One region of the Ruegeria sp. HKCCA4633 genome, then DNA from elsewhere that is predicted to be linked to it. Evidence: riboswitches for the same ligand, from Rfam matches in the RefSeq annotation. Region 1 holds a riboswitch; each other region holds the start of a gene.

Region 1 (7,206 bases):
TAGAGCTGTAAAGTGAAACGCGCCATCTGCAAAGGCCGGATCGTCTTCGCATTTGCCCCAAACCGTTCGAAGGTCGGTTCGCAATTGCTCGGGCAGATAGGTCAGCGCTTGCAAGTACTCGTCCAGCGGCCATGAAATCCGAGCGTCCAAAAGAGTCTCGGCAATCGGTTCTGCTGGCGCGGTGTCATAACCTTCGTTCTGGAGATCGGACAGCATCGCCTCGGCGGATGCCAGCGCGTCCAGACCCACCGCATGGGCCATCTGCCAGTCTTTCCCGGGGTAGGTCGACAGCACAAGCGCCGGGATCTGATCCGTCTTTGGTTTGTCGTTCAGGCGCAGCCAGCCTGATACCCGGTCGATAATGGCTTCGATCCGTTCGGCCTCGGCCCGATGGGCAAAGCGGGAGTATTCCAGATGAGGATCGCGTTTGCCCGGTTCTTTGAACGAGGCGATGCCCGCCGAAATTCGTCCGTCTACCTCAGGCAAGACAACATGCATGGCAAGGTCGGCAGGCGAGAGACCGCGTTCCGCCTCAGCCCAGGCTTTGCGGCGCGAGGTGGCCAGAGCGACCTGAAACACCGGCACATTGGCGGCATCCAGCGGAGACGTGCCCGACGCGCCTTTGCCCGAAAAGGACGTTGCGTTGATGATGGCAGCGGGGGTCAACGCCCCAAGCGTCTCGCGCAACCAATCGGCAGCAGTTGGCGCTTTGAGCGAAGGTGCGAACAGGCCCACTGCCGCAAATCCGCGCGCACGCAAACTGCGGATCAGAGCTGCGACTGGGGCAGTGTCGGCCGACGTCAGATATGCGCGGTAAAACGTGACGACGATACGTTTTGCGTCGCCTTCGAACGCGGTATCCGTTGGGATTACACCGCGATCCGGGCACCATGCGCCGCATTCAGGCAGGGTCTTTGCGCCCATCACCGGCCCGGCATAAAGCCCTGCTGCCAAGGCCATCTGGGCCAATGCGGCTTGCGCTGCGACCTCACCACCGGTGTCACACAGATGGGCCAAACGGCGCAGCGTTGAAACGGGCAGGGTAGAGTAGTCATCCAGCCGCGTATCCTCTCGCCCGTCCGCGGGCAGAACGGCAAGCGCGATGCCCTTAGCATGCGCCAGCGCCAGAACCTGTTGCAAGCCGTAGGACCAGTAAGGCACGCCGCCAATCAGGCGGATCAGAATGCCCTTGGCGCCGTCCAACGTCTGCTCGACATAGGTGTCGACGGACAGAGGGTGTTTGAGCGCGGTCAAATTGGCCAATCGAAGCGTCGGCATTCGCCCCTCGGTTCCGCCGCCACGATGCCAGCCCGCCGCGAAAGCGCCGAGGTCGCTGTCCGAGAAGGACAAAACAACCAGATCCGCCGGGCTTTGGCCCAGATCGGTTGGGGTCTCGGTTTCCTCGAGCCCGTGGCTTTCGCGGAAGACGACGTGCATGGTTTACTCGGCAGCCTCGGTGACGCCCGCGAGGATCGCGTGGATTTCGGCCTCTTTGATGTCGTCATGCTCGGCGATAACAACCAGACGCGAACGGCGCTCTTCCTCTGGTCCCCATGGGCGGTCATATTGGTGACGGACGCGTGCGCCCACAGCCTGAACCAGCAGGCGCATGGGTTTGCCCTGTACTGCCGCATAACCTTTGACCCGCAGGATGTTCAGCTCGGTCGCCAGACGTTCGATCTTGGCGACCAGATCAGCTGGATCGGTTTGTTCCGGCAACTCGACGATGGTGCTTTCGAAATCGTCATGCTCGTGATCGTGGTGACCGTCGTGGTGCGACGGACGCGCATCCATGTCGTCCTCGGCTGCGGCTTCCAGACCCAGTACAACGCGGACATCCACAACGCCCTCGGCGACTTCGACAACAGGCAGGTGGCGAGGGGCTTCGGCGGCGATCACTTCTTTGGCCTTGGCCACACCTTCGGGCCCTGCAAGATCAGGCTTGGTCAGAAGGATAATGTCGGCGCACGAGATCTGATCTTCGAACACTTCGGACAGCGGCGTTTCGTGATCGATCGAGTCGTCGGCGAGGCGCTGGGCATCGACAGCTTCGACATTCGGGGCAAAGCGACCGGCGGCGACGGCCTCGGCATCGGCCAGAGCGATCACGCCATCGACAGTGATCTTTGAGCGGATATCCGGCCAGTCGAACGCCTTCAACAACGGTTTTGGCAGGGCGAGGCCAGAGGTTTCGATCAGGATATGCTCGGGGCGCGGTTCCAGCGCCATCAGCGCCTCGATGGTCGGGATGAAGTCATCCGCGACGGTGCAGCAGATGCAACCGTTTGCCAACTCCATGATGTTTTCCGCAGGGCAATCCGGGATGGCGCAGGATTTCAGGATATCGCCATCCACGCCCACATCGCCAAACTCGTTGACGACGACGGCCAGACGTTTGCCCTGAGGGTTCTGCATCAGGTGTTTGACCAGCGTTGTTTTTCCCGAGCCCAGAAAGCCGGTGATCACGGTGACGGGAAGTTTTTCGAGATTCGACATGTCAGGCTCCAATCGGGGGAATGCGCGAGGCGCAGTTTTTGCGGAAATGTTCAGGGCGCTCGCGCCATTTCACCAGGCCATCTTCGGTGGCCAGATACTTGGTTGCGCCGTCGACGATTACATCGACATGGTCTAATTCGTTCAGGTTCTCGTAAACGAAGGTCCAGCGATCGGGACCACCACGCAGCACGATAGAACAGCCCTGATCGCAGTTCGAAAGGCATTCGACAGGTTTCAGGGTGATGCCTTCAGGCAGTTCGGCTTGTTCCAATGCCTGGTGCAGCAAAGTGCCGGGGCGTTGCGCATCGTCTTCGATGGGCAGCCCGCGGCGGCAGGTCGTGCAGACCAGCAGTTCGACCGGTGTGGTCTCAGTCATGTCTCTCATCCCCCCAAATCCTCTTCGCGGGGGACGGGGTTTCAAGCGGGCCACGTGTTGCAACATGGACCCGATACCGGAACACCCCGCCCGGTTTCAACTTCGGGTGCTGGCAGGTCTCCCGGCTTGCGGATGTCAGAGGCCCGGTACGTCAGGGTCCTCTGTCGGATGTCCCGCCTTCCCGGCCTTGGCCAGTGGCATTGGGCACCCTCTCCGGTCACGGTCGCGGGGGCGGCTGCGTTTGGCGGAAGATCCGTTGACGCATTCCCTTTTCATCGGCTCTTGCCGACACCAACGAATGGGTCATGCGGCACCGCTGGCCCGCTTGTCAAGCGCGTTGCGCGTAACATCAGGGTGTGGGTGTGAAAAGCGACCTGTGGTTGTCGTTGGGCGGCATGAATGGTCAGATAAATCCGTGATCGCATGACGGGTACAAGCCAGCAGGGAGAGGCGACATATGAAAGTAGGATTCATCGGGTTGGGAAACGTTGGCGGCAAGCTTTCGGGTTCCTTGCTGCGAAACGGGATTGATCTGATAGTGCATGATCTGAACGCGGATCTGGTGGGCGAGTTCGTCGCCCTTGGCGCAAAGGCAGCCGAAGGTCCGGCACAGTTGATGCGCGATTGCGATGCCGTCATCACCTGCTTGCCATCGCCTGCGGCATCAGATGCGGTCATGCAAGAGATGCTGCCCGAAGTGGGCCCCGGCAAAATCTGGATGGAGATGTCGACAACCGATGAGGCCGAAGTCAAGCGTTTGGGGGCCGAGGTGATCGAACGCGGAGGCGCGGCAGTGGACTGCCCGGTTTCGGGCGGGTGCCACCGGGCGGCCACCGGCAATATCTCGATCTTCGCGGGATGTGATCGTGCGACTTTTGAGCGAATTCTGCCGTTTCTGACCACCATGGGGCGGCGTGTTTTGCACACTGGTGAATTGGGCTCTGCCTCGGTTTTGAAGGTGATGACCAACTATCTGGCCACGGCCAACCTGATCACCTGCGCCGAAGCGCTGGTCACGGCAAAGGCTGCCGGGATGGATCTGAACACAACATACGAGGCGATAAAAATCTCGTCCGGTACGTCCTTTGTGCATGAAACGGAAAGTCAGGTCATCCTGAACGGATCGCGCGATATTTCTTTCACTATGGACTTGGTGAAAAAGGACATTGGTCTGTTTCAAGAGGTCGCTGACCGCGCCGGGGTGCCTCTGGAAATGAACCCGGTCATGATCAAGATTTTTGAAGATGGCATTGCCCGGTATGGGGATCGCGAGCTGTCGCCGAATATCATCAAACGACTGGAAGAGGCGACAGGCCTGGACATCACAGCCCCCGGTTTCCCGCCGGAGATGGAAGATGATGAACCGGAAGAGCCAGGGTACGAGGTTGTTCCGCAAGGGCGAGGTCCGGCGTAAAGGTCCAGCCTGGGCTTTCCAGTGAGGTGTCATTGGCAGTCGGGGTTGGTCAGCCCATAAATCCGGCCCCGATTGCTACGCTAGTACAGGACGTTGATCATCACCAACGAAACGATCAGGAACAAAGCAGTCATAATGCCGCCCGAGCGTACGAAATCCATGACCTTGTATCCGGCCGGACCCATGATCAGTGCGTTGACCTGATGGGTCGGGATGATGAAGCTGTTCGAGGTTGATATGGCGACTGTGAGTGCAAAGACTGCTGGGTTGCCTCCTGCAGCCACGGCAATTGATACGGCCAGTGGTACGAGCAGAACGGTGGCGCCAACGTTCGACATGACCAATGAAAACGCTGTTGCCAGAACGGCAATGCCTGCTTGAAGCGACCAAAGTGGCCAGCCGTCAAGAATGACCATGATTTGCTGTGCGATCCATGCAGCTGTGCCGGTGTTCTGCACGGCCTGTCCCAAAGGTATGAGGCAGGCGAGCAGGAAGACGGTGTTCCATCCAACGGCACGATAGGCCTCATCCACGCTAAGCACGCGGGTCAACATCATTCCGGCTGCCCCGGTCAGAAGACACAGCGAAAGGCGCACGTCCGTGAACAGGATTAGGGACAATGAAATGGCAAAAAAGGCAAGGGCCCACCCGACCTTCTGCGGCCTCAGTTCATCCTGTGGAAAATCGGTTGTCACCACAACGAAATCGGGATCGCGCGTGATCCGCATAAGGTTGTCCCAACGGGTATGCGCAACAAGCATGTCCCCGGCATGGAACTTTTCAAGCCCTATCTGAGTGGATTCGTGATCTTCAGTCTCAACGTGGCTGAGCGTTTCTTCCCCTCGGTGAATGGCAAGCAGCGACATGCCATAAGTCTTGCGGAACAAAAGCTCACGCGGGCATTTCCCGATCAGTTTGCTGTCCGGGGTGATAACCACTTCGGCCACGCCGGCATTGGTGGGGGCGAACTCTTCAACAAAAATGTCCAGATCAGGAAGAACGGTCAAACCGTATTTCGTGGCAAATTCCTGAACCTCAGAACGTCGTCCGACAATAGCCAGCCGACAAGGGGCCGCGATTTCTGCGGTCAGAACCTGAACCATCGAGGTTTTACCGCGATAGAAAGTTGAAATGATGTACAGGTGGCTCTCGTGGTTGATATCGGCAAGAATTTTTCCCACCAGCGGGCTTTCCGCGGGCACAACAACTTCGAATACATCTGCCTTTAGCCCGTAGACCCTCTGCAAATACTCCTGTGTGCCCTGACCGGTGCCAGTGTTGTCTTCCCCTTCCGCTTCGGGAAGAACCCAGCGCCCCAGCAACAGAAAATACCCGATGCCGGTCAGGATCAATACCGCACCGATCGGCGTTACCGAGAACAATCCGAACGGTTGCATTTTCTGAGAGTCCGGCAATCCGTCATTTGCTGTCTGGATCAGATCATTAAGCAAGATCAGCGGTGAAGACCCCACCATCGTCATCGTGCCGCCCAGAATCGCACAGAACCCCATCGGCATAAGCAGGCGCGACAGAGGTATTCCAGATCGCGAGGATATCCGGCTGACAACCGGCAGAAACAATGCGGCCGCGCCCACGTTCTGCATGAAAGACGAAATGACGCCAACGGTTCCGGATATGATCGGCAGAACCCGGTTTTCCGACTTGCCGCCATATTTCAAAATAGCAGCCGCAACCTTGTTCATGATGCCAGTTTTGTCCAGTCCAGCGCCAACAATCATGACCGCAATGATCGAGATAACTGCGTTTGACGCGAATCCATCAAACAGACGCGGCACATCCGCCAGATTCTCAAGGCCGGGCGCGTAGCTTAGCAAGCCGACAAGAACCAAAACCAATATTGCGGAAAGATCAATTCTGACGATCTCGGACACAAACAGGAAAACAGTGAAAGCGAGAAGGGCGCAAACGACCCCCATCTCGAAGGTAAATGCTATGTATTCCACAATTCGTCCAGATATTTTGGCTTCTCTTGCATTAGTCCTTAGTCCATTCCGTTCGCGTTGTCATGAAATTTCGTTTTAGACCGAATGAGGGACATAATACTTCGCACTGGGTTGGGTGTGTTTGGTGGCGATGACTGTCTTCTTCGAATGCGCGGCAACACGCTACCAGACCCGATATCTCAGCTTCTGACATGTGCTATAGGGTCGAACGGCTTCAGGCTGGATGGCCCGGAATGCTCTCTATAAAGCCCGATCATAAACGCCACCCGAAGGTGCTATATGTGCCAGTTGACTTCAAAGTGACGTTGGTGTCAGGCTTTCACAACACGAACTCGGGCAAAGACTTGATAGTTAAGGTAGTTTGACATCTCACGGCACTGTTATCTGCATATTGGCGCGCCTAAGACTGGAACGACGTCAATTCAAACACTTCTTCTGGACAATAGAGATTGGTTTAATCACCACGGGCTGTTCGTTCCGAGTGCAGGGCAGAACACGAATGGCGCACACCACCAGCTTGTGCGTGCGATATCTGGATTGCCAGCGCGGACAGATTTGTCCGGGTTAATTCAAAGCCTAACCGCAGAGATAACGGGCGCAGGCTTCCCAGATCTCCTAATTTCTTCAGAGACAATGTTTGTGATTATGCGCGAACCGCTTTGCTTGGAACGAATTAAGAACTATTTTGAGGATTTGGGTTATAGAATAACATGTATTCTTTTTTTGCGTCACCCTGCCACTGGATTAGACTCGGCGTATTCGCAAATGGTTTCCGCCTTTCAACGCTTTGATAGTTTCCGCGAATTTGCAGATCGACGGTCTTTGCAATTTACTAGACTGCCCTTATGGGGCTCATTCAATAGGTTTCCTGAAATCGAAGTGAGAGTGCTGCCTTACACTAGGGAAGTGAAGTGTGAAGGAGTCGCAAAACGTTTTTTGCAAGAGCTGGGAATCAC
Region 2 (7,206 bases), on a different contig from region 1:
AGATAGCCAAAGCTGCGATACGTGTGCCAATTAGTGCCCGGTCGAAACCCACGGACCTTCATCGCCGCGCGCAGGCGCATATATTCCTCGCGTAAAACTTCGATGTAGCGAATGGTAAACATCAGAAGGTGGACGAGTGCTTCGGGACAGCGCAGTTTATGCAACGCGTGGCCAAGCGTAACCGGTTCCATCGTTCCAACCAGAACCATCAGGGACAATATGACGGCGTTAGCTGTCAGCGCAATCTCAGTGGCTTTCCAAAGGCCTTGCCAACTGGCCGGAAACCCAAACAAGTTGAACATCGCATCCCCGGGCGTGGTAAATGGCAAAAGTACCAACATGAAGATGATAAAGCTGTCCATCATCGCCATACGTTTGAGCGTTCGGCGAATGGGCAGGCGAGACATCAGCAGCACTCCGATAGAAACAGCCAATGCCGCAATCAGCCCTGGAATGGTGCTGAGCGAGACCGTGACAATGGAAAAAACACTCGCCACCACGATCCGCATCCGAGGATCCAAGCCTTGGATCACCCAAAAGGATGCACCCGTACCAGTCTCGGCCAATGTCTTGGCCTGGGGTTCCAGGGCGTGGGCCATCAGGAGGTCATCTTCTTGCGTGCGGCGATGTAAAAGCCGATTCCGAACAAACCAATGATGTAACCGATGCCACCCAGGATCGTTTGCAGATCATTGTGTTCACGATAGGAGGCAATCTCGCGTCGCAGCGGGCGGGTTTCGTCTCGGACCGCCTGAGCAATTGCGGCGCGTTCTTCGTTCGTCAATGATGCGACAGTCACCTGCGTCCCACCTTCCTTAGGGGCAATCATTGCGGCAGTTTCGACCACGTCAGCTTCAACACCCATTATCGCCGCGACATCGGCAGCAGGCATGGTGACTTCTGCCACATGCCCCGCGCCCAAGTCTGCTTTGAACGTGTGTTCTACCGGGTTGGTCGGGGTGTAAAGGAAGAAACCATCTGTATCGGTCAGTGTTCGTCCCAACTCAGCACCATCGGGCCCGTACACGATGACTTTTTGGTTTTGCGCCATATCGCCGTTTGAAAAGCCCAATTCGCCTTCGATTGCATCGCCTGCAGGAAAGACCCCTGCGATAACTTTGTGGGCCAGCGCAGGAAGCGGCATCAGTGACAACGCAATAACAACGAGCAGTTGCCTCATGCCGATGCGCCTTTATAAAAGAGTTCTGGTTTAACCTGACGAGCCAGTAAAATGGCGAACCCGGTCAGAACCGCTTCGACGGCCATGACAGGGACGTGAGCAAATAACACAAGCTTCGCAGCCGGCAGGAATTCGTCGCCCGACAGCGCCAGCGATACTGCGACAAAAGCCGTCGTAGCTGCGATTGAGAAAGCGCCGCCTATGCCGCCCCAAACTGCTCCTTGAACAGGCGTGCCCTTGGCGATCAGACGACCGAAGATTATCCATGTAAGCACCGCCGGAAGGGCGATGTTGACTGTGTTGATCCCAAGCACTGTCAGTCCTCCAAAGCCGAAGAACACAGCCTGAAGCAGCAAGCCAACAAAAAGCGCCGGAAAGGCCGCCCAGCCGAGCAAAAGCCCGGCCAGACCGTTCAGGATCAAATGCACAGAGGACGGGCCGATCGGAACATGGATCAGTGAGGCGACAAAAAAGCTGGCTGACAACACCCCGGCAGTGGGAATGCGATCCAGGTCCAGCGATTTCAGCCCCATGGCGATCCCGCCTGCTGCCGCGATTACGCCGCCAATCACAACAGGGTTCGAAAGGGCTCCGTCCACAATATGCATATGGGTTACTCCAGATCCCAGGCGCGGATCCAGATCACAGCGTCCTGACTTAGTTCTTTGCCTTCATGTTCAGTCTTCGGGCCCGAACCCAACGCTGCGAAACCCCAGTAGCCTGCTTTTGGCACGCCAAAGGTGAAATAGCCGTTTTCGTCCGAAATTGCGACCAGTGCGCCGCCTGGCAGTGGGGAAGCAGTTGCGTTTTTTGCGCCGTTTCCGGCCAAGTCGGGTTCCGCGGCCATGTATTCGATTTCAATCTCTACGCCAGCCACTGGGTTGCCCTCGCTCAATACACGTCCCGTGAAGGTCGAGCCAGCGATGATGTTATAGGGCTTGTTCAGCGGCAGTATTTCGGTAGCCAAACCTTGCGGCTGGTCCCAGTCGGTGGGCAGCTCGTTTCGGTTCAGATATGCCTTGGTGACCTGCTGGATATAGATATCCTCAGATTCCTCGTAATAAGGCGCAGGTACCGTTACCACGACGTAATCGCCAGAACGTTTCACTGGAACCGAGCCCAAAAAGGCCTTGGCCGTGTTCTCGGGGCCTTCGAACGTGGTTTCTTCCAACGTACCCAACAAATCGGTCTTTTCGCCGTTGTGGATCACATAAAATTCTTCTGGCTTTTCCAGGGTCATCACGTGCCCGGCTTCAAACGGATGCCAGAAGACCAACTTGACCGGAACGTCACCAGGACGATCAATCATGGTATCTTCGGTGTATTCCAGCAGGAAATGAGCCTGAGCCATCGCAGGCAATGCAATGGCAGCTGTTGCCGCCAACAAAAAGTGTTTCACAAACAAGTCCTTCTCACGTCGCGCCTTCCCCGGCACGCATTGGTTTTTGACATTGGGGAATGCGAAACCATTTGCTCAAATAGGCAAACAGTTTCGGCGCACACCCCGTCGCCGACGATCAACGCCCATTCCGAGGGCGCATGTTCGGCAGGTCTCCTGACTTGCGGGTCAAAACGCTTGGCTGGCCTTCCCGGGCATATCCCAGTGGCACGATCAGCCGCGCTCGCCGCTTACAGTTGCGGGGGCAGTTGCAGAATTGGCGAAGAAAAAGCCGCACTGCATTCCCTATTGCCTCCGGGTGAGTCCCCGGAACCGAACATGGCGCGTTGATGGCAGAAAAACTTGTACACGGTCAACTCTCGTTTGCGGCATCGCTTAGGGCAATACCGAATTTCAATAAGGTGTTTCTGCCGTGTAGTTGCGGCTCGGTGCATAGAGGTGATCAGTGTCACTGTCTGACAATCAGTGCGGTGACCTCAGATTTGATGCCGAAGCATAAGTATCCCGGCTTGTGAAACCAGAAATTTACAATACGCACAAAAATTGGACTTTTCCATTGCCGAAACCGGTTTCGGAAACGCAAAATGATGGAATGACAGCGAATCTCAACACGCGACAGCGACAAATCCGATCCCGGCGCGCCTCGGCGACTGGACGGGTGAAGCTTGATGAACTGGCCGATCAACTCGGCCTTTCGAAAAGCACGGTGTCGCGGGCATTGAATGGGTATTCCGACATCTCAGAATCAACGCGAAAGCGGGTTGAGGTGACGGCGCGCAAGATGGGGTATCGCCCGCTCAGCCACGCTCAGGCCATCCGAACGGGGCGCGTGCGTGCCATTGCAATGGTCATCAACAGTGAAGAACCGGATCGGCACAATCCGTTTTTCCAAGACTTTCTGGCAGGGGCTTGTGAAGCTGCCAGTGCGTCTGACTGGACGATGACAATTTCGACCGCGAAGTCGAAACAGGACATGCTGAACATGCTGGGCCGTTTGGTTGAAGAACGTAAGGCCGACGGATTTATACTGCCGCGAGCCGAAGTCGATGATGCGCGCGTTGGATACCTGAAGGACTTGCAGGTGCCGTTCATCCTTTATGGGCGGACTGGCTATGGTCAGGTCGGGTTTCAGGACGATACGTCGTGGTTTGATATTTCCGGCGAAACAGCCATGAGCGACGCGGTCGAACGTCTGGCCCGTTTTGGTCACAGCCGTATCGGGTTTGTCGGCAGTGATCCAAAGTTCAACTACAGCCACCTGCGTCGGGATGGCTATGTCGACGGGCTTAGGGACGCAGGATTGCCAGTTGATCCCGAATTGATACGCGAAGGGGCCCGCACCCGCGAAGAAGGGGCCGCTGAAGCGCGCGCTTTATTGCGTCTTCCTGTCCCGCCGACCGCGATTGTATTTGCGACAGACCAAGCGGCACTGGGAAGCTACTCTGTCTGCGCAGAATTTGGCCTTGAGATCGGGCGCGATGTCTCGGTTCTTGGATATGACGGGGTCCCGGAATGCCAATACGCCAGCCCCGGGCTAACGACGTTCAGCGTCGACTCTAAACGGGCAGGTGAACGCCTTGCTACGATGCTGATACGTCAGACCCGAGGAGAAGAACCCGCAACTTTGCGCGAACTCAGTCAGGCGGTGCTGATTGAACGCGACTCTGACGGACCGCCGCTGCTGACCTCGAACGAGTTGGCGAAAAAAATCAAACGATCCATGGAAGACAATCGGGGAGGAAACCGACCATGAAACTTACACCAAAAGCAGCCAAGCTGATGCTCGGCTCTTCGTTGGCAATGGCGCTGACGGCAATGTCGGTACAGGCGGACACGATCCGTTTCTGGACGACCGAAGAGCAGCCCGAGCGTCTGGCGAAACAACAGGAAATGGCCGACCAGTTCAAGGCGCAGACCGGCACGACCGTTGAGGTGATCCCTGTCACAGAAACAGATTTGGGCACCCGCGCGACAGCAGCTTTTGCCGCAGGTGACTTGCCAGATGTGGTCTACCACCCGTTGCAGTACGCCCTGCCGTGGGCCGAAGCTGGCATTCTGGACACCGAAGCTGCGACCGAAGTGATCGAAGAACTGGGCGCTGATACTTTCGCTCCGGGTGCTTTGGGCATGGCTGCGTTCAATGGTGAAACCGCCTCGGTTCCGGTGGATGGCTGGACGCAAATGGTTGTGTACCGGAAGGACCTTTTTGAAGAGGCCGGTCTGGAAGCGCCCGACAGTTTTGCAGATATTCAGGCCGCACTTGAGGCGCTGCACAACCCGCCAGAAATGTATGGCTTTGTCTCGGCCACAAAAGTTGACGAGAACTTCATGAGCCAGGTGCTGGAGCATGTATTCCTGGCAAACGGCGTCAGCCCGGTTGGCCCCGATGGCTTCCAGCCGCTTGATGAGGCCAAGACCACCGAGGTTTTGGATTTCTACAAGGCCATTTCCAAAGCCTCGCCTCCGGGTGAACTTTTCTGGAAGCAATCGCGTGAGCTGTATTTCGACGGTAAAGCCGCGATGATCATCTGGTCGCCTTTCATTCTTGATGAACTGGCCGGTCTGCGGGACAGCGCCCCTCCGACCATCAACGACGACCCGACATCGCGCGATCTGGCCAGCAAGACCGGTATCGTGACCAAATTGTCGGGCCCGTCGAACCCCGATGGCGCGGCCTGGGGCGACGTGCGGTACTTCGGTATCACCAATGATGCGGACACCGACGCGGCCATGGAATTCGTAAGGTTTGCCATGGATGACGGCTATACCCAGACGCTTGCCATTGCGCCTGAGGGTAAGTTCCCCGTGCGCCGTGGTAATGCAGACAATCCGACTGCATTCTCTGAAGCCTGGGCGGAACTGCCTGTCGGTGTCGACCGTAAGGCCCCTCTGGGCGAGTTGTATGAACAGGCGATGATCGATGAGATCGTCGGTGGTCTGGACGTGGCGCAGCGTTGGGGCGTAGCCGAGGGTCAATTGGCGCTGGCGTCGAAAATGATCAACTCTCAGGCCATCAATCGTGTTGTACGTCAGTACATTGATGACGAGATCGACGCAGCCGCAGCGGTTGCAGCCATGAACGAAGAACTGGCGAAGGTTCAGTAATCAAGTGGCATCTGCAGCGGCGTGCGCGCCGCTGCACTTAACCCTTCGAGGTACCCCATGACTTCGGCCACCCCACCGACCGGAACCGGGGCGTTAGCCAAACGCGAGGCGCGTCTGGCCTGGACGCTGCTGGCTCCGACCGTGATCAGCGTATCGCTTGTGGTGATCTTGCCTTTGCTGGCAATCTTCTGGATCAGCTTCAAGCCATTTACCCTGTCCGATCTCCGCCCACCCGCACCGGTTGTGCGTGAAAGCCTGCGCGGATCGGGCGACGATCTGCGGATTGAATACCGTCTGCGCAACTCCAGTCAGGAGATCGCAATCGACGGCGTCACCCTTAGTGACGTTCTGCCCGACGGTGTCGTTGCGGGGGACGTTGCCGCCCCCTGCGTTTTGGACGGGCAGGACCTGTTTTGTGACTTCGGCACTCTGGAAGGGGGCCAGCGTGAGCGTATCCGCATTCCTGTTGCCGTCGACGGCGATCCCGATGCCTTTGAAGACGTGGTCGAAGCGTCAGAACCGCGTTTGACTGGTAGTGGACCGAACGTTCTGACCAACTTTGAATTCAGCCTCGAAAACTATGCTCGCGTCTTTGACGGAGCTGAGTTCTGGGGCGTGCTTTGGGTAACGTTGTTTTACACGGTGTTCGGGACCATTGGCGCCTTGGTTATGGGCCTGTTTGCAGCGCTTTTGCTGAACAAGAGCTTCAAAGGGCAGGGGGTCATCCGGGGCCTTTACTTGTTTCCCTATGTCGCTCCTGTCATTGCGGTGGCCTTTACCTGGGTCACGCTGTTTGATCCGTTTTCGGGTTCAGCCAATGCGCTCTTGATCCAGATGGGTCTGACCAGTGCGCCGATCAACTTTTTCGGCGAACGCCCTCTGGCACTGATCATGGTCACGGTGTTCGAAATCTGGCGCTATTTCCCGCTGTCTTTCCTGTTCATTCTGGCGCGGATGCAATCCATTGATAGCAGCATGTATGAAGCCGCTGATATGGATGGAGCGTCGCCCTTCCAGAAGTTCTGGTTGCTGAGCATCCCGCAATTGTTGGGCATCCTGTCGGTACTGTTCCTTCTGCGCTTTATCTGGACGTTCAACAAGTTCGACGACATTTTCCTGCTGACCGGTGGTAATGCGGGTACCCGCACACTGACTGTGAATGTCTATGAGCAGGCGTTTGCGATCTCAAACATCGGGGCAGGCGCGGCGGTGGCCGTGGTCATCCTGCTGTGCCTGATCGCCTTCAGCTTTGTCTTCTTCCGCTTCATCAGCCGTGAGGAGGGTTTGTGATGCGCAAAGGTTTCATCACTGGCCCGGTTCTGGGCGCACTCTGGTTGGTCATCATTTCAACCACCGTTTCCGTCACCATGTCCTTCGCCACGGGCGCAGCGTTTCGCCCGCAGGTGGGGTTGAGCCTGATCTGGGGCGCGGTGGCAGGTCTTACCTATGTTGCGTTTCCGGCGCGTCATGCTCCGGCGCGTTTGGCGATCTCTGTGCTGCTGGGTTTGTCTTGCCTAAGCGG
Region 3 (7,206 bases), on a different contig from region 1:
CTCCCGGTAAAAGCGGCGGCCGCGCAGGCCCCAGGCACTTTACGGATGTTCCGGCAGGAGAAATATGCCTGCGCCATTTTGCGGATCTGTATCCGTTTCCCAACGAATTGCGTGCCATCCAGATCAGCGGCGCAGATGTGCTGGACTGGCTTGAAATGTCGGCAAGCATGTTCAACCAGCTTGCCTGTGATGTCGAAACGGATCTGATCAACCCCAAACGCGCCGGGTACAATTTCGACGTCATCTTTGGCCTGACCTATAAAATTGATCCGTCGCAACCAGCGCGCTTCAACGCCGAGGGGCGCATGATCGATCCTGCTAACAGACGGATTCGCGACCTGAAATACGCAGGCCAGCCGGTTCTTCCTGAACAGAGATTAGTGCTGGCCAGCAACAATTACCGCGTCAGCGGTGGTGGGCATTTCCCCGCCGCTTCCACGGCCCAACGCATCAATCTGCCGTCGCTGGACATCAAGGATTTGGTGCGGGATTACCTGTCCGATCGCCTTCCGCCTGATCCAATCGCGCAGCAACCTTATCCTTTTGTGCTGGCACCCCAAACAGGTACACAATCCGTGCTTCGAACCGGTCCGGGTGCGTTAAAACACATTAACGAATTGCGCCCGTTCAAAGCCAGACTGCTGGAATCAGATTCCAATGGGTTCGAACGTATTCGCCTGACATTCTGACGGGTTGTCTTTTGCCCACACCTTCCCTATATCCAGACTCGAGAGGTTGGCGCGGGCGAGCGCCTCGCCAACCTGGTCAGGTCCGGAAGGAAGCAGCCACAACGAGCCCCGCTTGGGTCGATGTCCAACCTCTCACTTCATGAACCTTAGCCACAGGAGGGCTTTATGATTGTAACAAAAACCCTTCGGGCAGCGCGGTTCTGATCTCACACTACTTGCTGACTGCCTGAACACATGACCCGGGGATGCGCGATCGCCATCCGTTGGGATTGCTGTTTCTGACAACAGGCAGACCAATGAATTCTTCACTTTCGGACCTTGGATGGTCCTCTCACTTTGCCGCGCAACACGCGGCTCATCCTTCGTGCACGCCTTTTCGCATCGCTTCCGTTCATAGGGACCGCCTGATCGGGCTGAATCCGCAGGGCGAATCTCCATTGCTGACCCTTGATCAATCGACCGGCAGCTATGCCGTCGGAGACTGGGTTCTCACGGACGACGACAATCGCGTGCAACATCTACTCGACCGGCGCAGCCTGTTGCACCGGCGCGCCGCCGGTACAGGCGCTGCGACGCAACTGATCGCTGCCAATGTCGATGTGCTGTTCATCGTCAGTTCGTGCAACGCTGATTTCAACCTGCCCCGGCTAGAGCGTTATCTGGCACTTGCACATCAGGCAGGATGTTACCCGGTTGTTGTCCTGACAAAGGCTGACCAATCGGATGACCCCAATCGTTTCTCGGAACAGGTGCAGGCTCTGGACCCGTTTCTGACAGTTCTGGCGATCAACGCGCTAGACCTAACGGAATTGGAAAAGGTCTTATCCTGGTGCCCCAAAGGCCAGACCGGAGCACTGGTTGGGTCGTCAGGCGTTGGCAAGACGACATTGTCCAACGGCTTGACCGATCAGGATTTGGCGACGTCAGGTATTCGCGAGAACGACGCTCGCGGTCGGCACACAACCACGGCGCGCGCGTTACACCGGATGCGCAACGGCGGCTGGCTGATTGATACGCCTGGAATGCGCGCATTGCGTCTGCTTGAAGCTCAGGACGGTATCGACGAGGTGTTCTCGGACCTCGCCGTACTTGGCCTGAACTGCCGTTTTTCAGATTGTCAGCACGAATCCGAACCAGGCTGTGCTGTACAGCGGGCGATCAAACAAGGCGTGCTTGACCCTGCCCGCTTGGATCGATGGCGAAAGCTTCGGCGCGAAGATCAGCGCAACTCGGAAACCGTCGCCCAATCCCGGGCACGGGACAAAGCGTTCGGTAAGATGGTGCGGGGTGTCATGAAGGATCGAAAACTGCATAAAGGGCGTTAAGCGAAAAATACTCGGTAATTCAAAAGTCGAGCCTGATCACGCGATCAGGCTCGGCCAAACTGCCGCATTACGCCGAGCAAAAGCTCCGATATGGCCAATCTCTGACAATCCGAAGTCATCAGACCTAAGCAGGTGCCGCTTAGCCTCGGCGCCATAAAGGTCGGCAAGCCGCCAGACAGCTTCGGGCGGGACCATCTGGTCGTCCTCGAAAGTGAACAAATCCACGGGTCTACCGGAGCCGTCCCAACGCGCCTCAGGAAGGTTTTGTCCGATTTCAGGTACATAATTCAAAGGAGCCGTGCACCATTCGCGCCATTGCCAGTAGACCGAGCCCGGCAAGTCCGCACCAAACCCGATCGCATTTCCCGGCAGATAGCCAAGTGCTTTGACCAGTACCGGTGCGTGTCCATACCAGAAAACACCGGCCAATCCACGGTAAGGCCATGGGTGATCACTGAGGGTTACGAGCCCCGAACACACGCAAATCATCCGATCGATTTGGTCGATGTCGGGCTGAACAGGCCCCAGCATCGCACCAACGGAATGACCAATGGTCCATTGCTGCGCATCAGGATAACGCCTGCGCATTTCCGCCCGCGCCGCTGGCATGTCGATCAAAGCCCAATCCGCCATTGTTGCACGCGCATCCTTCATACGGCCGGTCAGAGAATGCCCGAAATCCCGGTAGTCATAGGTCAGACACGCCATACCCCGCTCGGCCGCTAGCCACTGTGCGAAGTGGCGATAATAGTCGCGCGGCACACCCGTTGCACTATTCAGCACAACCACGGTTTCAGGCTCTGACAGCGGTCGGTACAACCGTGCTGCAAGGGTCGTGGACCCGGATGGGAAAAGGAAATCTTCAGCCAACACCGTCTGCTCTGCGTCCAACATGATCCCTGACCCTGCACTGAAAAACTGAATTGCTTGGCTTCAATATTTTAAACACTAAAGAGGAACGTTCCCCCCATCCAGCATGACCACACGTCGGGGTAAAAGATCAGCTTGACTCGGAACCGGATCAGACGCTAGCGATTGTGTGATGGTTCCTGTCCCCCACAAGGGGTCGGGATGAAAAGGGAACACGGTGCGGTTCAGTCTGGTCATCCGGGCGCAAACCAAATCCGCGACTGCCCCCGCAACTGTAAGCGGTGAGCGATGCCAAAACACCACTGGCCCCTAGGGCTGGGAAGGTCGGCAAAGCCATGACCCGCAAGTCAGGAGACCTGCCATCGGAACTGAAACCGAAACTCGGGCGGGGTGTCCGGGCAGGTCCTGACAGCACGTTGCCGTCCCACCTGACCCAACTCTCCTGCCCACCACGCGCGGAGGGCGCAGGATGATCTGGAAGACGAAGACGCATGAATACAGTGCAACGGTGTGTCAGCGGACGGGCAAAACCTGCCCTGCCCTGGCGCGGCTGGCACGCTCAATTTCCGAGGCGATGAAGCAGGCCACAGCCGCCACAAGCGACGGGTTCGAGTTTGAAGGTGGCAGTGAATTGTCACATTGCACGCAAGGATGCCACGCAACTTTCCGAGCGCAATCAGACAGAATTCGCATCTTTTGCGATACACAGCCTGAAGCAGAGCCGCAGGACCTGAACGCTTACGCCGATCTGATCTTTGGAAACACGTTCAGCGCCTTGCCATCCGGCATCATTACAGACCCACCCTGCGCGATGATCGAGGTTGCAAAGCTGCGGCCTCGCAAACCCGTGCACGCGCCTGAACAGATTTCGGCCTAAGACTATACGACTTGAGCCTGAAAATTCTGTGCTGCCCAGGCCAATTGGGCGTCTGTTTCCACGGCACAAGGACGCAGCGCCCGCAAACGCTCCAGGGCTTTGTCTGGCTGTTCGCCGCATTCGACCATCAGCCGCAGAACAACCATTCCCGACCTGCCGCAGCCGCCCCGACAATGCACCAGTACCCGCCCTCCACCCGTCAAAGCATGCCGGGCGGCCGCGCTGATCGAGGGCCACGCCTCTTCAACTGCAGGCGTAGGGGCGCCAAAGTCTTCGATCGGCAGATGCACCCACCGGCTGGCGCGGCTTTGGATATCGCTGCCGAATTCCTGCGCCCCGTTTTGGAGCATCTCGACGTCCGTTGTCATTGAAACAACCAGCCCCGGCTTCCATGCGGCAATCGTATCCAGATCCCTTTCATAATCCCCGCCCCGTCCGGGCATCGATGTCAGGGCAAGTGTACCCCCCGCGACTTGCAGGGCATAGATAACCAGTTGCGACATAAACCAGTGTCCTCCACCAAGAACTCTTAACGAAAATGCACCATAAATTTTGTTGGACCAGCTTAGTGCGAATCCGGTCAGAATCTAAATCAAAAATCATCGCGCCTCGCAGTGGACGCGGAAGGCAGCGACCACTACGCTGAGCCGAAGCACCGAATCCGACCGAGAAAACATGACCGACACGCCCAGCCCCGCCTATCAGGTTCTCGCCCGCAAATATCGCCCGGAAACCTTTGCCGATCTGGTGGGTCAGGATGCCATGGTGCGCACCCTGAAAAACGCGTTCGAAGCGGACCGGATTGCGCAGGCTTTCATCATGACCGGCATTCGCGGCACCGGAAAAACCACCACCGCACGGATCATCGCCAAGGGTATGAACTGTATCGGGCCCGACGGTAATGGCGGCCCGACGACCGAACCTTGCGGCCAATGCGAACACTGCGTGGCGATCATGGAAGGCCGCCACGTCGATGTGATGGAGATGGACGCCGCCAGCCGAACTGGCGTGAACGATATTCGCGAGATTATCGACAGTGTCCGCTATCGCGCCGCCAGCGCGCGTTACAAGATATACATCATCGATGAGGTCCACATGCTTTCGACCAGCGCTTTCAACGCGCTGCTCAAGACGCTTGAGGAACCGCCCGAGCATGTGAAGTTCATCTTTGCAACCACTGAAATCCGCAAGGTGCCGGTCACAGTTCTGTCCCGCTGCCAGCGCTTTGACCTGCGCCGGATCGAACCCGAGGATATGATCGGCCTTCTGCAAAAGATCGCGTCAGCGGAAGGCGCTGAGATCGCAGAAGATGCGCTGGCGCTGATCACGCGCTCCGCGGAAGGGTCTGCAAGGGATGCAACCTCGCTGCTGGACCAGGCGATATCGCACGGGGCGGGTGAAACCACTGCCGAACAGGTTCGCGCAATGCTGGGCCTTGCGGACCGTGGCCGCGTTCTGGACCTCATGGACATGATCCTGCGGGGCGACGCCGCAGGCGCACTGACAGAACTCAGCGGCCAATACGCAGAAGGTGCTGACCCATTGGCTGTCTTGCGCGATCTGGCTGAGATCACACATTGGGTGTCCGTCGTGAAGATCACGCCAGACGCCGCCGAAGACCCAACCGTTTCTCCGGACGAACGGAGCCGTGGCCAACACATGGCAGAGGCCCTGCCGATGCGCGTTCTGACCCGGATGTGGCAGATGTTGCTGAAAGCGCTCGAAGAAGTCTCGGCCGCGCCCAATGCCATGATGGCCGCTGAGATGGCCGTTATCCGCCTGACCCATGTTGCTGATCTGCCCAGCCCTGAAGAACTGGTCAAACGGCTGCAGGACGCCCCGCCGCCTCCGGCAGGTGGACCTAGCGGCGGCACCTTGATGTCTCGGCAGGGTGCAACACCCGCGCAGGCCAGCGCCACCCCCGCATCCACATACGCCTCGGCCCCACGTGGTTCAAGCGGCGCGCCGGTTGCCGCATTGGCACAGGATGCTCAGACGGCCCTGGCCCGGTACCCGACCTTTGAGCACGTGGTCGAACTGATCCGCGCCAACCGCGACGTGAAGCTTCTGGTTGAAGTGGAAAACGGCGTGCGACTTGTGTCTTATCAGCCCGGTCGGATCGAGTTCACCCCAGCCACGAATGCACCGACAGACCTTGCGCCCCGGCTGGGCTCTGCCCTGCAACGCTGGACCGGAAACCGGTGGGCTGTCTCGATCGTCTCGAACGGGGATACGCCGACAATTGCCGAAGTGCGAGATGAGGCCGAGCTGGCCTTGAAGGCCGAAGCTGAAAAGCATCCTCTGGTTCAGGCGGTGCTGGCGCAATTCCCCAAGGCAAAGATCACAAAGATCGAGACGCCGGAACAACGCGCCGCCCAGGTCGAGACCGAAGCGCTTCCTGAAGTTGAAGATGAGTGGGACCCGTTCGAAGAAGACTGACCCGAAAGCGCTCGATCCCGTGTCGCAAACGAAGCAGATCGACCCTTCAAACAGGTACACCCTTCCATGATGCCAGGGAGGGATTTCATGCGAACATCACCACTGCACCCACGTTTCGGATTGGTCGTTCACGACCTAGATTTGCGCGACGTTACCAAACAGCGTTACTTTCCGGAAATCCGGCGCGCATTCGAAACCCGCTCTGTGCTTTTGTTTCCGGCCCAATCGATATCTGATGCGGACCACATTCGCCTTGCCGAACTTTTTGGGCCATTGGAAAACCGTGAAGCCATGGCAGCGGGTCGCGATGTTGAGTTTCAGCTTCCCGAACTGACAAACAAAACCAAGGATGGGCTGCGTGCGAAAGACGATCTGCGTCTGTTGGATTTGCAGGCCAACATGTTGTGGCACACAGACAGCACGTTCCTGCCGACGCCGGCGCTGATCAATATTCTGACGGCAAAAGTCGTCCCGCCATCCGGCGGCGAAACCGAGATCGCATCGACCCGCGCCGCTTGGGCGCATATGCCAGATCGTCTGAAATCCGTTCTTAGGGACGCCATCATCTGGCACCGGTTGTCGCATTCCCGTTCAAAAATTTCAGCCGACCTCGCTGCGCTGCCAAAAATGACGCGATGGCCAGATCGCCCATGGCGCGCGATTTGGCCGAACCCGGTAACCGGAGAAGAAGCCCTGTTCATCGCCTCGCACGCCTTTGCCATCGAAGGCATGGGGCATGAACAAAGTCAGTCCCTACTGGACGAAGCCATCGCGTTTTGCACGCAGCCCGAATACGTCTATTCGCACCATTGGTCCGTCGGCGATGTATTGATCTGGGACGAGCGCGCAACAATGCATCGCGGTCGTCCCTGGGACTACGACCATCCAAGAACCCTGAAATCGATCTGCTGCTCGGTTACCGAGACAGACGGCTTGCACGACGTCCGCGTGGTTTGAAAGACCTCTCCGACCGGCGGGACAACCCTTGTGCCGCGCTTCGACGGGC
Region 4 (7,206 bases), on a different contig from region 1:
CCCGATGATGCGGCCAAATCCAAATTGCTGGAGGCTGAACTGGTTGTCGGACGCTCAACTGGCCCTGTGCCCAACAGGACGTAACAAAGAATGAAATACACTCGCTCTGACTTCCCAAAAGACTTCCTTTTCGGGGTCGCAACCTCAGCTTATCAGATCGAAGGGCATGCACAGGGTGGTGCCGGGCAAACACACTGGGATACGTTTGCGGCCTCACCTGGAAACGTGGTTCGTGGAGAAAATGGCGATCTCGCCTGTGATCATTTGAACCGGTTCGAACAGGATTTCGATCTGGTGCGCGAGGCGGGGTTTGACTGCTATCGGTTCTCAACCAGTTGGGCGCGGGTGATGCCGGAAGGTCGCGGGCAGGTAAATCAGGCCGGTTTGGATTACTATGATCGACTTGCCGACGCGTTGCTGGAACGCGGAATACGGCCCTGCGTAACCTTGTATCATTGGGAGCTGCCCTCGGCCCTGGCGGACCAGGGGGGGTGGCGCAATCGCGACATTGCAGGATGGTTTGCAGACTTCACCGAGGTCATCATGGGCCGCATCGGGGACAGGATGTACAGTGCCGCACCGATCAACGAGCCATGGTGTGTCAGCTGGCTAAGCCATTTCGAAGGTCATCACGCCCCGGGCCTGCGCGACATCCGCGCAACGGCCCGCGCGATGCATCACGTTTTGCTGGCGCATGGTCGCGCCATTCAGGCCATGCGTAGTCTTGGGATGAGCAATCTGGGCGCGGTGTTCAACCTCGAATGGGCAGACCCGGCCGATGACAGCGTCGAGGCGCGGCTTGCTGCGGACCGGTATGATGCGATTTACAATCGGTTCTTTCTTGGTGGCGTCTTCAAGAAACAGTACCCCAAACTGGTGTTGGATGGGCTTGAGCCACACTTGCCATCTGGTTGGCAGGACGATTTTGAAACGATTGGGACTCAGGTCGATTGGTGCGGGTTGAACTACTACACCCGAAAGTTGATTGCCCCGAGCGATACCGCGTGGCCCAGTTTGACCGATGTTCCCGGACCACTGCCAAAAACGCAGATGGGGTGGGAAATTGACCCTTCCGCCCTGACCCGATTTCTTATTCGAGCACAGAAGGACTATACGGGCGGGCTACCAATCTATATCACCGAAAACGGAATGGCGAGCGCAGAGCGCGTGCGGGATGAGGACCGTATCGAATATCTTGATACACACCTTGCAGCCGTGCTGGACGCTTTGGCACAAGGTGTTCCGGTTAAAGGCTATTTTGTCTGGTCTCTGCTGGACAATTACGAATGGGCCTTCGGGTACGAGAAAAGGTTTGGACTGGTGGACGTGGATTTTGAAACTCTGGAAAGAACGCCCAAAGCGTCGTTCGCGGCGCTGAAATCCGCCCTTTCAGAGGGGCAGAACGTCTCTCTTCCGTTAGCGCAACCATCTGGTTCTGTGCATGAACACTGGAATTTGGTTGCAGACATTGGCGGAACAAACACCCGTCTTGGCGTTGTGACAAATGGCGAGCTAACGGACCTGCGCAAGCACCCTACGGGCACATTGGACGATCTGCTGAACGCATTTCACTCTCTGCGAGATGAGGTTGGCACAAATCCTCAGGCGGTCGTTGCTGCTGGGGCTGGTCCTGTAAGAAACGGAGTCATCCGTCTTACAAACGCTAATCTGGACTTGTCCGAGGTTGAACTGGCGCAGGCGACCGGGGCGGAGCATACTTTTGTTATTAATGACTTCACAGCGGCAGCTTGGTCAGTTGCTGACGTCAAACAGAACGAAGTTTCGGTTTTGCAAGGTCAGGCGAAACCGCCTGTGGGCACGCGTTTGGTGGTTGGCCCCGGCACTGGGCTTGGTGTCGGAGCTTTGTTGTTTTCTGAAGGGCATTATCACACGGTTTCCGGCGAAGGCGGCCACGTGGGACTGTATCCGCGTCACCGCGACGAGGTAGAGATCTTTGAAGCAGCCCGCCGAATTGCACCTGAATGCTTTTTCGGGAACAGCCTGGCTCTGGAAGCGGAAATGTTCCTCAGCGGAACGGGCTTGCCCATCCTGTATCAAGCCGTTGGATTGGCGGCTGGAAACGCACAGCCTTCATTGCGCTCTGCCAAAGAGATTTTGGCCGAAGCCCGCGATGCCTCGGACCCCATCGCAGTCAAAACAGCGCAGATGTTCACCACGCATCTGGGCGCACTTATGGGCGACATGGCAGTTACTCTGATGCCTGCCGGTGGGGTATTTCTTGTGGGCGGCGTCGCCGAGAAAAACCGTTGGCTCTTTGATCAGGACTTTAAGGATGCGTTCAACGGCGGTGGACGTTTTAGTGAGTTGCGAAAGTCATTGAACCTGTACGTCTCAGAACAAGCCGAATTTGGCATCATTGGTGCAAACAACTTTTGCAAGAACGCCCTCAAGCGTTAAGCGACGTGCCCCACAAGAACTCCAGGAAAGGACTGTCGAATGATCTTGTGTTGCGGGGAAGCCCTGATTGATATGATCGCCGAGCCGACAGTTTTCGGTGCGCACGGCTTTGTTCCGCATACCGGCGGGGCGATCCTGAATACAGCAGTCGCCATGGGGCGTCTAGGCGTATCTGTGGGGATGCTGACGGGCATTTCAACGGACATGTTCGGCCAGCAGTTGATCACCGCATTAAACGCCAGTCACGTTGATACATCGCATGTGATCGTCTCGGATCGCCCCAGCACACTTGCCTTTGTTCAACTTCAAGATGGGCACGCAACCTACAGCTTTGTCGATGAAAACACGGCTGGGCGTATGTTGACGCCGGAAGAAATGCCAGATCAGCTTCCAGCAGTCTCTGCTTTGTATCTAGGGGGTATTAGTGTGGCGTGTGAGCCCTGCGCGGATGCCTACGCGTCATTGTTGAAGCGTCATGGTGGCGAACGTGCGGTGATGCTGGATCCGAACATCCGTCCGGGCTTCATCGAGGATCAGGCCCGGTTTCGAACACGCCTGAACCACATGATCGCGCAATCCGATATCGTCAAAGTTTCCGACGAGGATCTGGACTGGATCATTCCCGGTACCGAGCCCGAGTCGGCGAAAGCCGCGTTGTTGTTGCGGGCCGGGCCAACGGCCCTGATAGTGACCCGGGGCGGTGATGGCGCACATGGGTATCTGGCAGATGGATCAAAGGTTTCGGTGCCGGTGAAACAGGTGCAGGTCGTAGACACGATCGGTGCCGGCGATACGTTCAATGCTGGTGTGCTCACCGCACTCAGCCGTGCTGAGAAACTGACCAAACAAGGCGTGCGAAACCTGACCCCAGAAGCGTTGCGCGCGGCCATGGAACTGGGAGCCGAAGTCGCCGCTGTAACCGTATCCCGTGCCGGGGCCGAGCCGCCCTGGGCGCATGAGCTTTAATTCTTGGAAAAACCAATGAAACGATCCGAAATTAACCGCATCAAGTCCGAAGCGCAGGCTTTCATACAATCCTTTGGAGCCGTGTTACCACCTTTTGCCGATTGGTCGCCCGATCAGATGCGAAGTCCTGTAGCTGAAACGATCCGCAGTCGGGGGCTGGGCTGGGACATCACCGATTACGCTCAGGGTCGGTTTGACGAACTCGGCCTGTTCCTCTTCACTCTGCGCAATGGTGAGGTGAATGATCTGAAATCAGGTCGCGGGATGTTGTATGCGGAAAAATTGCTGATCTCGAAAGATAAACAACTGTCTCCGATGCATCGTCACATCGTAAAGGCCGAGGACATCATCAATCGCGGCGGGGGTGATCTGGTGCTGGAGATTTACGCATCTGACCCTGACGGGGGCATCGACCGGAACACGCCAGTGACGGTACCCAGCGATGCCTGCCCTGTTACGTTGCAACCAGGTGAGCATTTGCGGCTGAAACCGGGGCAAAGCGTGACCCTTATGCCGGGTGTCTGGCACGCATTCTGGGCAGAACACGGCGATTGCCTTATTGGAGAGGTTTCGACTGTGAATGATGACCGTACGGATAATGTCTTCGAAGATTCCATCCTTCGGTTTTCACAGATCGAAGAAGACGCTGCGCCGGACTTCTTGTTGGTTTCCGACTATTGATATCAACCAGGCTAGAACCGGCCAACGTGAATGTGAGCCGCGCCCAGATGTTTTGGATCGGCTCGACTGCTTCTCCTTCTTGACAAGTCCAGCACCGCCAGCCTAGCTGAGTTGGATGGTTCCGAAAGGGATGAAAATGGGAATACGGTGCGGCGCTGTATTGCGCCAAGTCCGTGACTGCCCCCGCAACTGTAAGCGGAGAGCGACGCCACTGCGCCACTGACCCCGAAAGGGTTGGGAAGGTGGGCCAAGCTTTGACCCGCAAGTCAGGAGACCTGCCATCCGATGTTTAACCAACCCGGGGCGGGGCGTCCTGGAAGGAGGCTTTGATGGCACGGTTTTCGCGTGTTTCCATTTTTGGCACCTTCTGTCCGCGCTTGGTTTCAAGCAGAGCGGACAATGCAACAGGTGACTGATAGCTTTATCCTCAACCCCAATACCTATTGTGCTGTGGCCTCGCGAAAAGATCGCGATTCTCAAAATAGTAATGTTATAACATTGTATTGTAGTTTGATCAGCGGTAACCGGTGCGCACAATGACGAAAACTGCAGATCATTTCCTACTTGTATGCACGACATGCACAGGCGCGATGTCCACCGATCAAGTGAGTGGCGCATTGGCGCGAAAACTGCCCGAAGGGTTTGCAATCCGGGAGGTCGCGTGCATGGCGGGCTGCGACCGGCCAACCACCGTCGGTTTTCAGGCACCGGGCAAGGCGCAGTATTTGTTTGGTGACATCGTTTCGGAACAGGATCTGGATGCAGTGGTGGAATTCGCCGGGCAATATCAGCTCAGTTCCGATGGTTGGACAAACGCAACTGACCGCCCGCTAACACTGTTCACCAAAACCTTGTCGCGCATGCCTGCCTTGCCATCGCAGAGGCCGTCATGAGTTTCCTGGCTGTCGAAAACCTAGAATATTATGCCTTGAACGGTGATGTGCTGCTTCAGGATGTGTCCTTTGGCTTGGAAGAAGGATCAATTCTGGCGATTGCGGGACCGAATGGGGCTGGGAAGACTACGCTGCTCAAGCTGCTTTGCGGAATCGAACGTATTGCGCTGGGTGATGTGCAGATAAAAGGTCAAAGCCTGCGCACCTTGTCGGCCCATGAACGCGCGCGGACGATCGCTGTGGTTGGCCAACAGGAAATGCCGGATAGTCGGTTGCGATTGCACGACTATGTTGCACTTGGCCAAATTCCGATCAAGGCTGACAAGTCCGCGTCTGAGCACAGGGAAGATCTTGACCGGGTTTTGGAAACAACGGGTTTAATGCACCTTTCCCGCAAACCTATGGGTCAGCTATCGGGGGGTGAGAGGCAACGGGCGCATATCGCACGTGCGCTGGCTCAAAACCCGTCTCTGTTGTTTCTGGACGAGCCGACCAATCACCTAGACCCGGATGCCAAGGGGCACATGTTGTCTTTGGTCGCTGAATTGGGCGTGACGGTTGTCATGATCGTCCACGATCTGGTCATGATCCCGGAATTTGCCACTCATGTGGCGTTAATGAAATCAACACGTCTGACAGGGTTTGGCCCTGTCAACGATGTTCTGACAACGGATCGTGTCCGCGACACGTTTGGAGTGGATTATCTGTGTTTCCAGCATGAGGGCCGCATGATCCCTGCTCTGGATATTCGAAAACGTAAACTGTCATCATAACAGGAGCTTACAATGATGCAGAAACTCTGGCCTGTGGCTGTGTTCACTGGCCTGGCAAGCGGCGCAGCCGCGGATGCCATTACAGTGGACAATTGCGGCGAGCCACTGGTTTTTGAAACAACGCCAGAACGGCTCGTTGTTCACGACATGAACATGACTGACATGGCGTTTGCTTTGGGTCTGCAAGACAAGATCGTCGGCCTGACCGGCATCACAGGCTGGTACAAGACCAGCCCGGATTTTGATGCACAGCGCGGCGACATCCCCGAGTTGGCTCCGAAATATCCTACAGTTGAAAACCTTGTCTCTGTCGAACCCGATATGTTTTTCGCTGGTTGGTATTACGGAATGCAGCCAGGTGGCGAAGTGACCCCAGACACGCTGGAACCCTTTGGCATCAAGACCATGGTCTTGACCGAAAGCTGCGTGCACCTGAACAAAGACCGCCCCGAAGCCAGCATGGATCTGCTGTTTGACGACGTCCTGCGTTTGGGCCAGGTGATGGGTGTCGAGGCTAAGGCGGAAGACCTTGTCTTGGGCTGGAAAGTCCAGTTGGATGCCCTTGAGGCAAAAACCGCCGATCTGGATAAACCTCGTGTTTTCCTGCTGGACGGGCCGGCAGATGCGCCTTTTACCGCAGGTAAATTCGCCATCCCGGACGCCATGATTGCCGCTGCGGGGGGTGTAAACGTCACACATGACATGGATACCAGCTGGGGTCGCACCTCTTGGGAAACCGTGGCAGCCGCAAACCCGGAATTCCTGGTGCTACTGGACTATCAAACAGGAAATGGTGCAGAAGATACCTTCCAGTTTCTGAAAGATCATCCTGTCATGTCACAAACCGATGCAGTCAAGAACGCGCGCTGGATCGGCCTGCGTTACGAGGAATTGACACCCGGACCGGCAAATATTGAAGCCATTGAAAAGATGGCCAATGCGATGCATCCGGAGACCAACTGACATGGTCCATTTGGGCCGATCGATCTTGCTGGGGGCGGTCATTCTGACCGCCCTTTTGCTGCTGTCTACGATCTATGGCACAACCTCGATCCCAATGGCCGAGGTCTTTACCGCCATTGGCTTGGGGACCGGCCTGACAGAAGGTGAAATGTCCCCGGTGCATCGGATCGTTTTCGACCTTCGCCTCCCCCGAGCCTTGTTCGCCGCTGTGATCGGCGCAGGGCTGGGCGTAGTTGGCGTGGTTTTGCAAACAACCACGCGCAACGATCTGGCCGATCCGTTCCTTTTTGGCCTGTCCTCGGGGGCGGCGGCTGGGGCCGTTCTTGTCATAACGGTCACTGGCGATGTGCTGGGGGTCTGGACCCTGCCTTTGGCGGCGTTTTGCGGGGGGCTAATAGCCTCTGGCATTGTTCTGGCTCTGGTTCAGGGTTTGCGCACAAGTGCGCCGGAAAAGCTGATCCTGGCCGGTTTGGCTGTGTCTTTCCTGTTTTCCGCGATTACAAATTATTTGA

Evidence for each region. A riboswitch is a leader RNA that binds a small molecule or an ion and turns the genes downstream of it on or off. The one in region 1 is predicted to bind cobalamin.
Region 2: linked by a shared signal. The riboswitch ahead of GOV85_RS09300 (DUF4198 domain-containing protein) and the one ahead of GOV85_RS09805 (DUF1636 domain-containing protein) in region 1 are both predicted to bind cobalamin.
Region 3: linked by a shared signal. The riboswitch ahead of GOV85_RS16550 (hypothetical protein) and the one ahead of GOV85_RS09805 (DUF1636 domain-containing protein) in region 1 are both predicted to bind cobalamin.
Region 4: linked by a shared signal. The riboswitch ahead of GOV85_RS08530 (DUF1636 domain-containing protein) and the one ahead of GOV85_RS09805 (DUF1636 domain-containing protein) in region 1 are both predicted to bind cobalamin.

The regions. Positions count from the first base shown of each region.
Region 1 covers NZ_WQGJ01000003.1:82,037-89,242, reverse strand. Annotated here, with positions in the region: gene cobN (cobaltochelatase subunit CobN) at 1-1,437, opposite strand, end outside; gene cobW (cobalamin biosynthesis protein CobW) at 1,441-2,496, opposite strand; gene GOV85_RS09805 (DUF1636 domain-containing protein) at 2,498-2,872, opposite strand; cobalamin riboswitch at 2,966-3,183, opposite strand; partial or broken gene GOV85_RS09800 (NAD(P)-dependent oxidoreductase) at 3,309-4,286, shown strand; gene GOV85_RS09795 (SLC13 family permease) at 4,367-6,223, opposite strand; gene GOV85_RS09790 (hypothetical protein) at 6,884-7,206, shown strand, end outside.
Region 2 covers NZ_WQGJ01000002.1:607,132-614,337, reverse strand. Annotated here, with positions in the region: gene cbiQ (cobalt ECF transporter T component CbiQ) at 1-599, opposite strand, end outside; gene GOV85_RS09310 (cobalt ABC transporter permease) at 599-1,180, opposite strand; gene cbiM (cobalt transporter CbiM) at 1,177-1,788, opposite strand; gene GOV85_RS09300 (DUF4198 domain-containing protein) at 1,794-2,579, opposite strand; cobalamin riboswitch at 2,708-2,911, opposite strand; gene GOV85_RS09295 (LacI family DNA-binding transcriptional regulator) at 3,172-4,332, shown strand; gene GOV85_RS09290 (ABC transporter substrate-binding protein) at 4,329-5,684, shown strand; gene GOV85_RS09285 (carbohydrate ABC transporter permease) at 5,742-6,974, shown strand; gene GOV85_RS09280 (carbohydrate ABC transporter permease) at 6,974-7,206, shown strand, end outside.
Region 3 covers NZ_WQGJ01000007.1:48,686-55,891, forward strand. Annotated here, with positions in the region: gene GOV85_RS16530 (bifunctional 2',3'-cyclic-nucleotide 2'-phosphodiesterase/3'-nucleotidase) at 1-689, shown strand, start outside; RNA gene ffs (signal recognition particle sRNA small type) at 729-827, shown strand; gene rsgA (ribosome small subunit-dependent GTPase A) at 986-2,014, shown strand; gene GOV85_RS16545 (hypothetical protein) at 2,051-2,908, opposite strand; cobalamin riboswitch at 3,041-3,263, shown strand; gene GOV85_RS16550 (hypothetical protein) at 3,354-3,761, shown strand; gene GOV85_RS16555 (protein-tyrosine phosphatase family protein) at 3,764-4,264, opposite strand; gene GOV85_RS16560 (DNA polymerase III subunit gamma/tau) at 4,437-6,200, shown strand; gene GOV85_RS16565 (TauD/TfdA family dioxygenase) at 6,288-7,157, shown strand.
Region 4 covers NZ_WQGJ01000002.1:422,894-430,099, reverse strand. Annotated here, with positions in the region: gene GOV85_RS08550 (LacI family DNA-binding transcriptional regulator) at 1-84, shown strand, start outside; partial or broken gene GOV85_RS21590 (GH1 family beta-glucosidase) at 91-1,392, shown strand; gene GOV85_RS21585 (ROK family protein) at 1,438-2,418, shown strand; gene GOV85_RS08540 (carbohydrate kinase) at 2,458-3,384, shown strand; gene GOV85_RS08535 (D-lyxose/D-mannose family sugar isomerase) at 3,400-4,065, shown strand; cobalamin riboswitch at 4,165-4,363, shown strand; gene GOV85_RS08530 (DUF1636 domain-containing protein) at 4,602-4,958, shown strand; gene GOV85_RS08525 (ABC transporter ATP-binding protein) at 4,955-5,731, shown strand; gene GOV85_RS08520 (ABC transporter substrate-binding protein) at 5,744-6,694, shown strand; gene GOV85_RS08515 (iron ABC transporter permease) at 6,696-7,206, shown strand, end outside.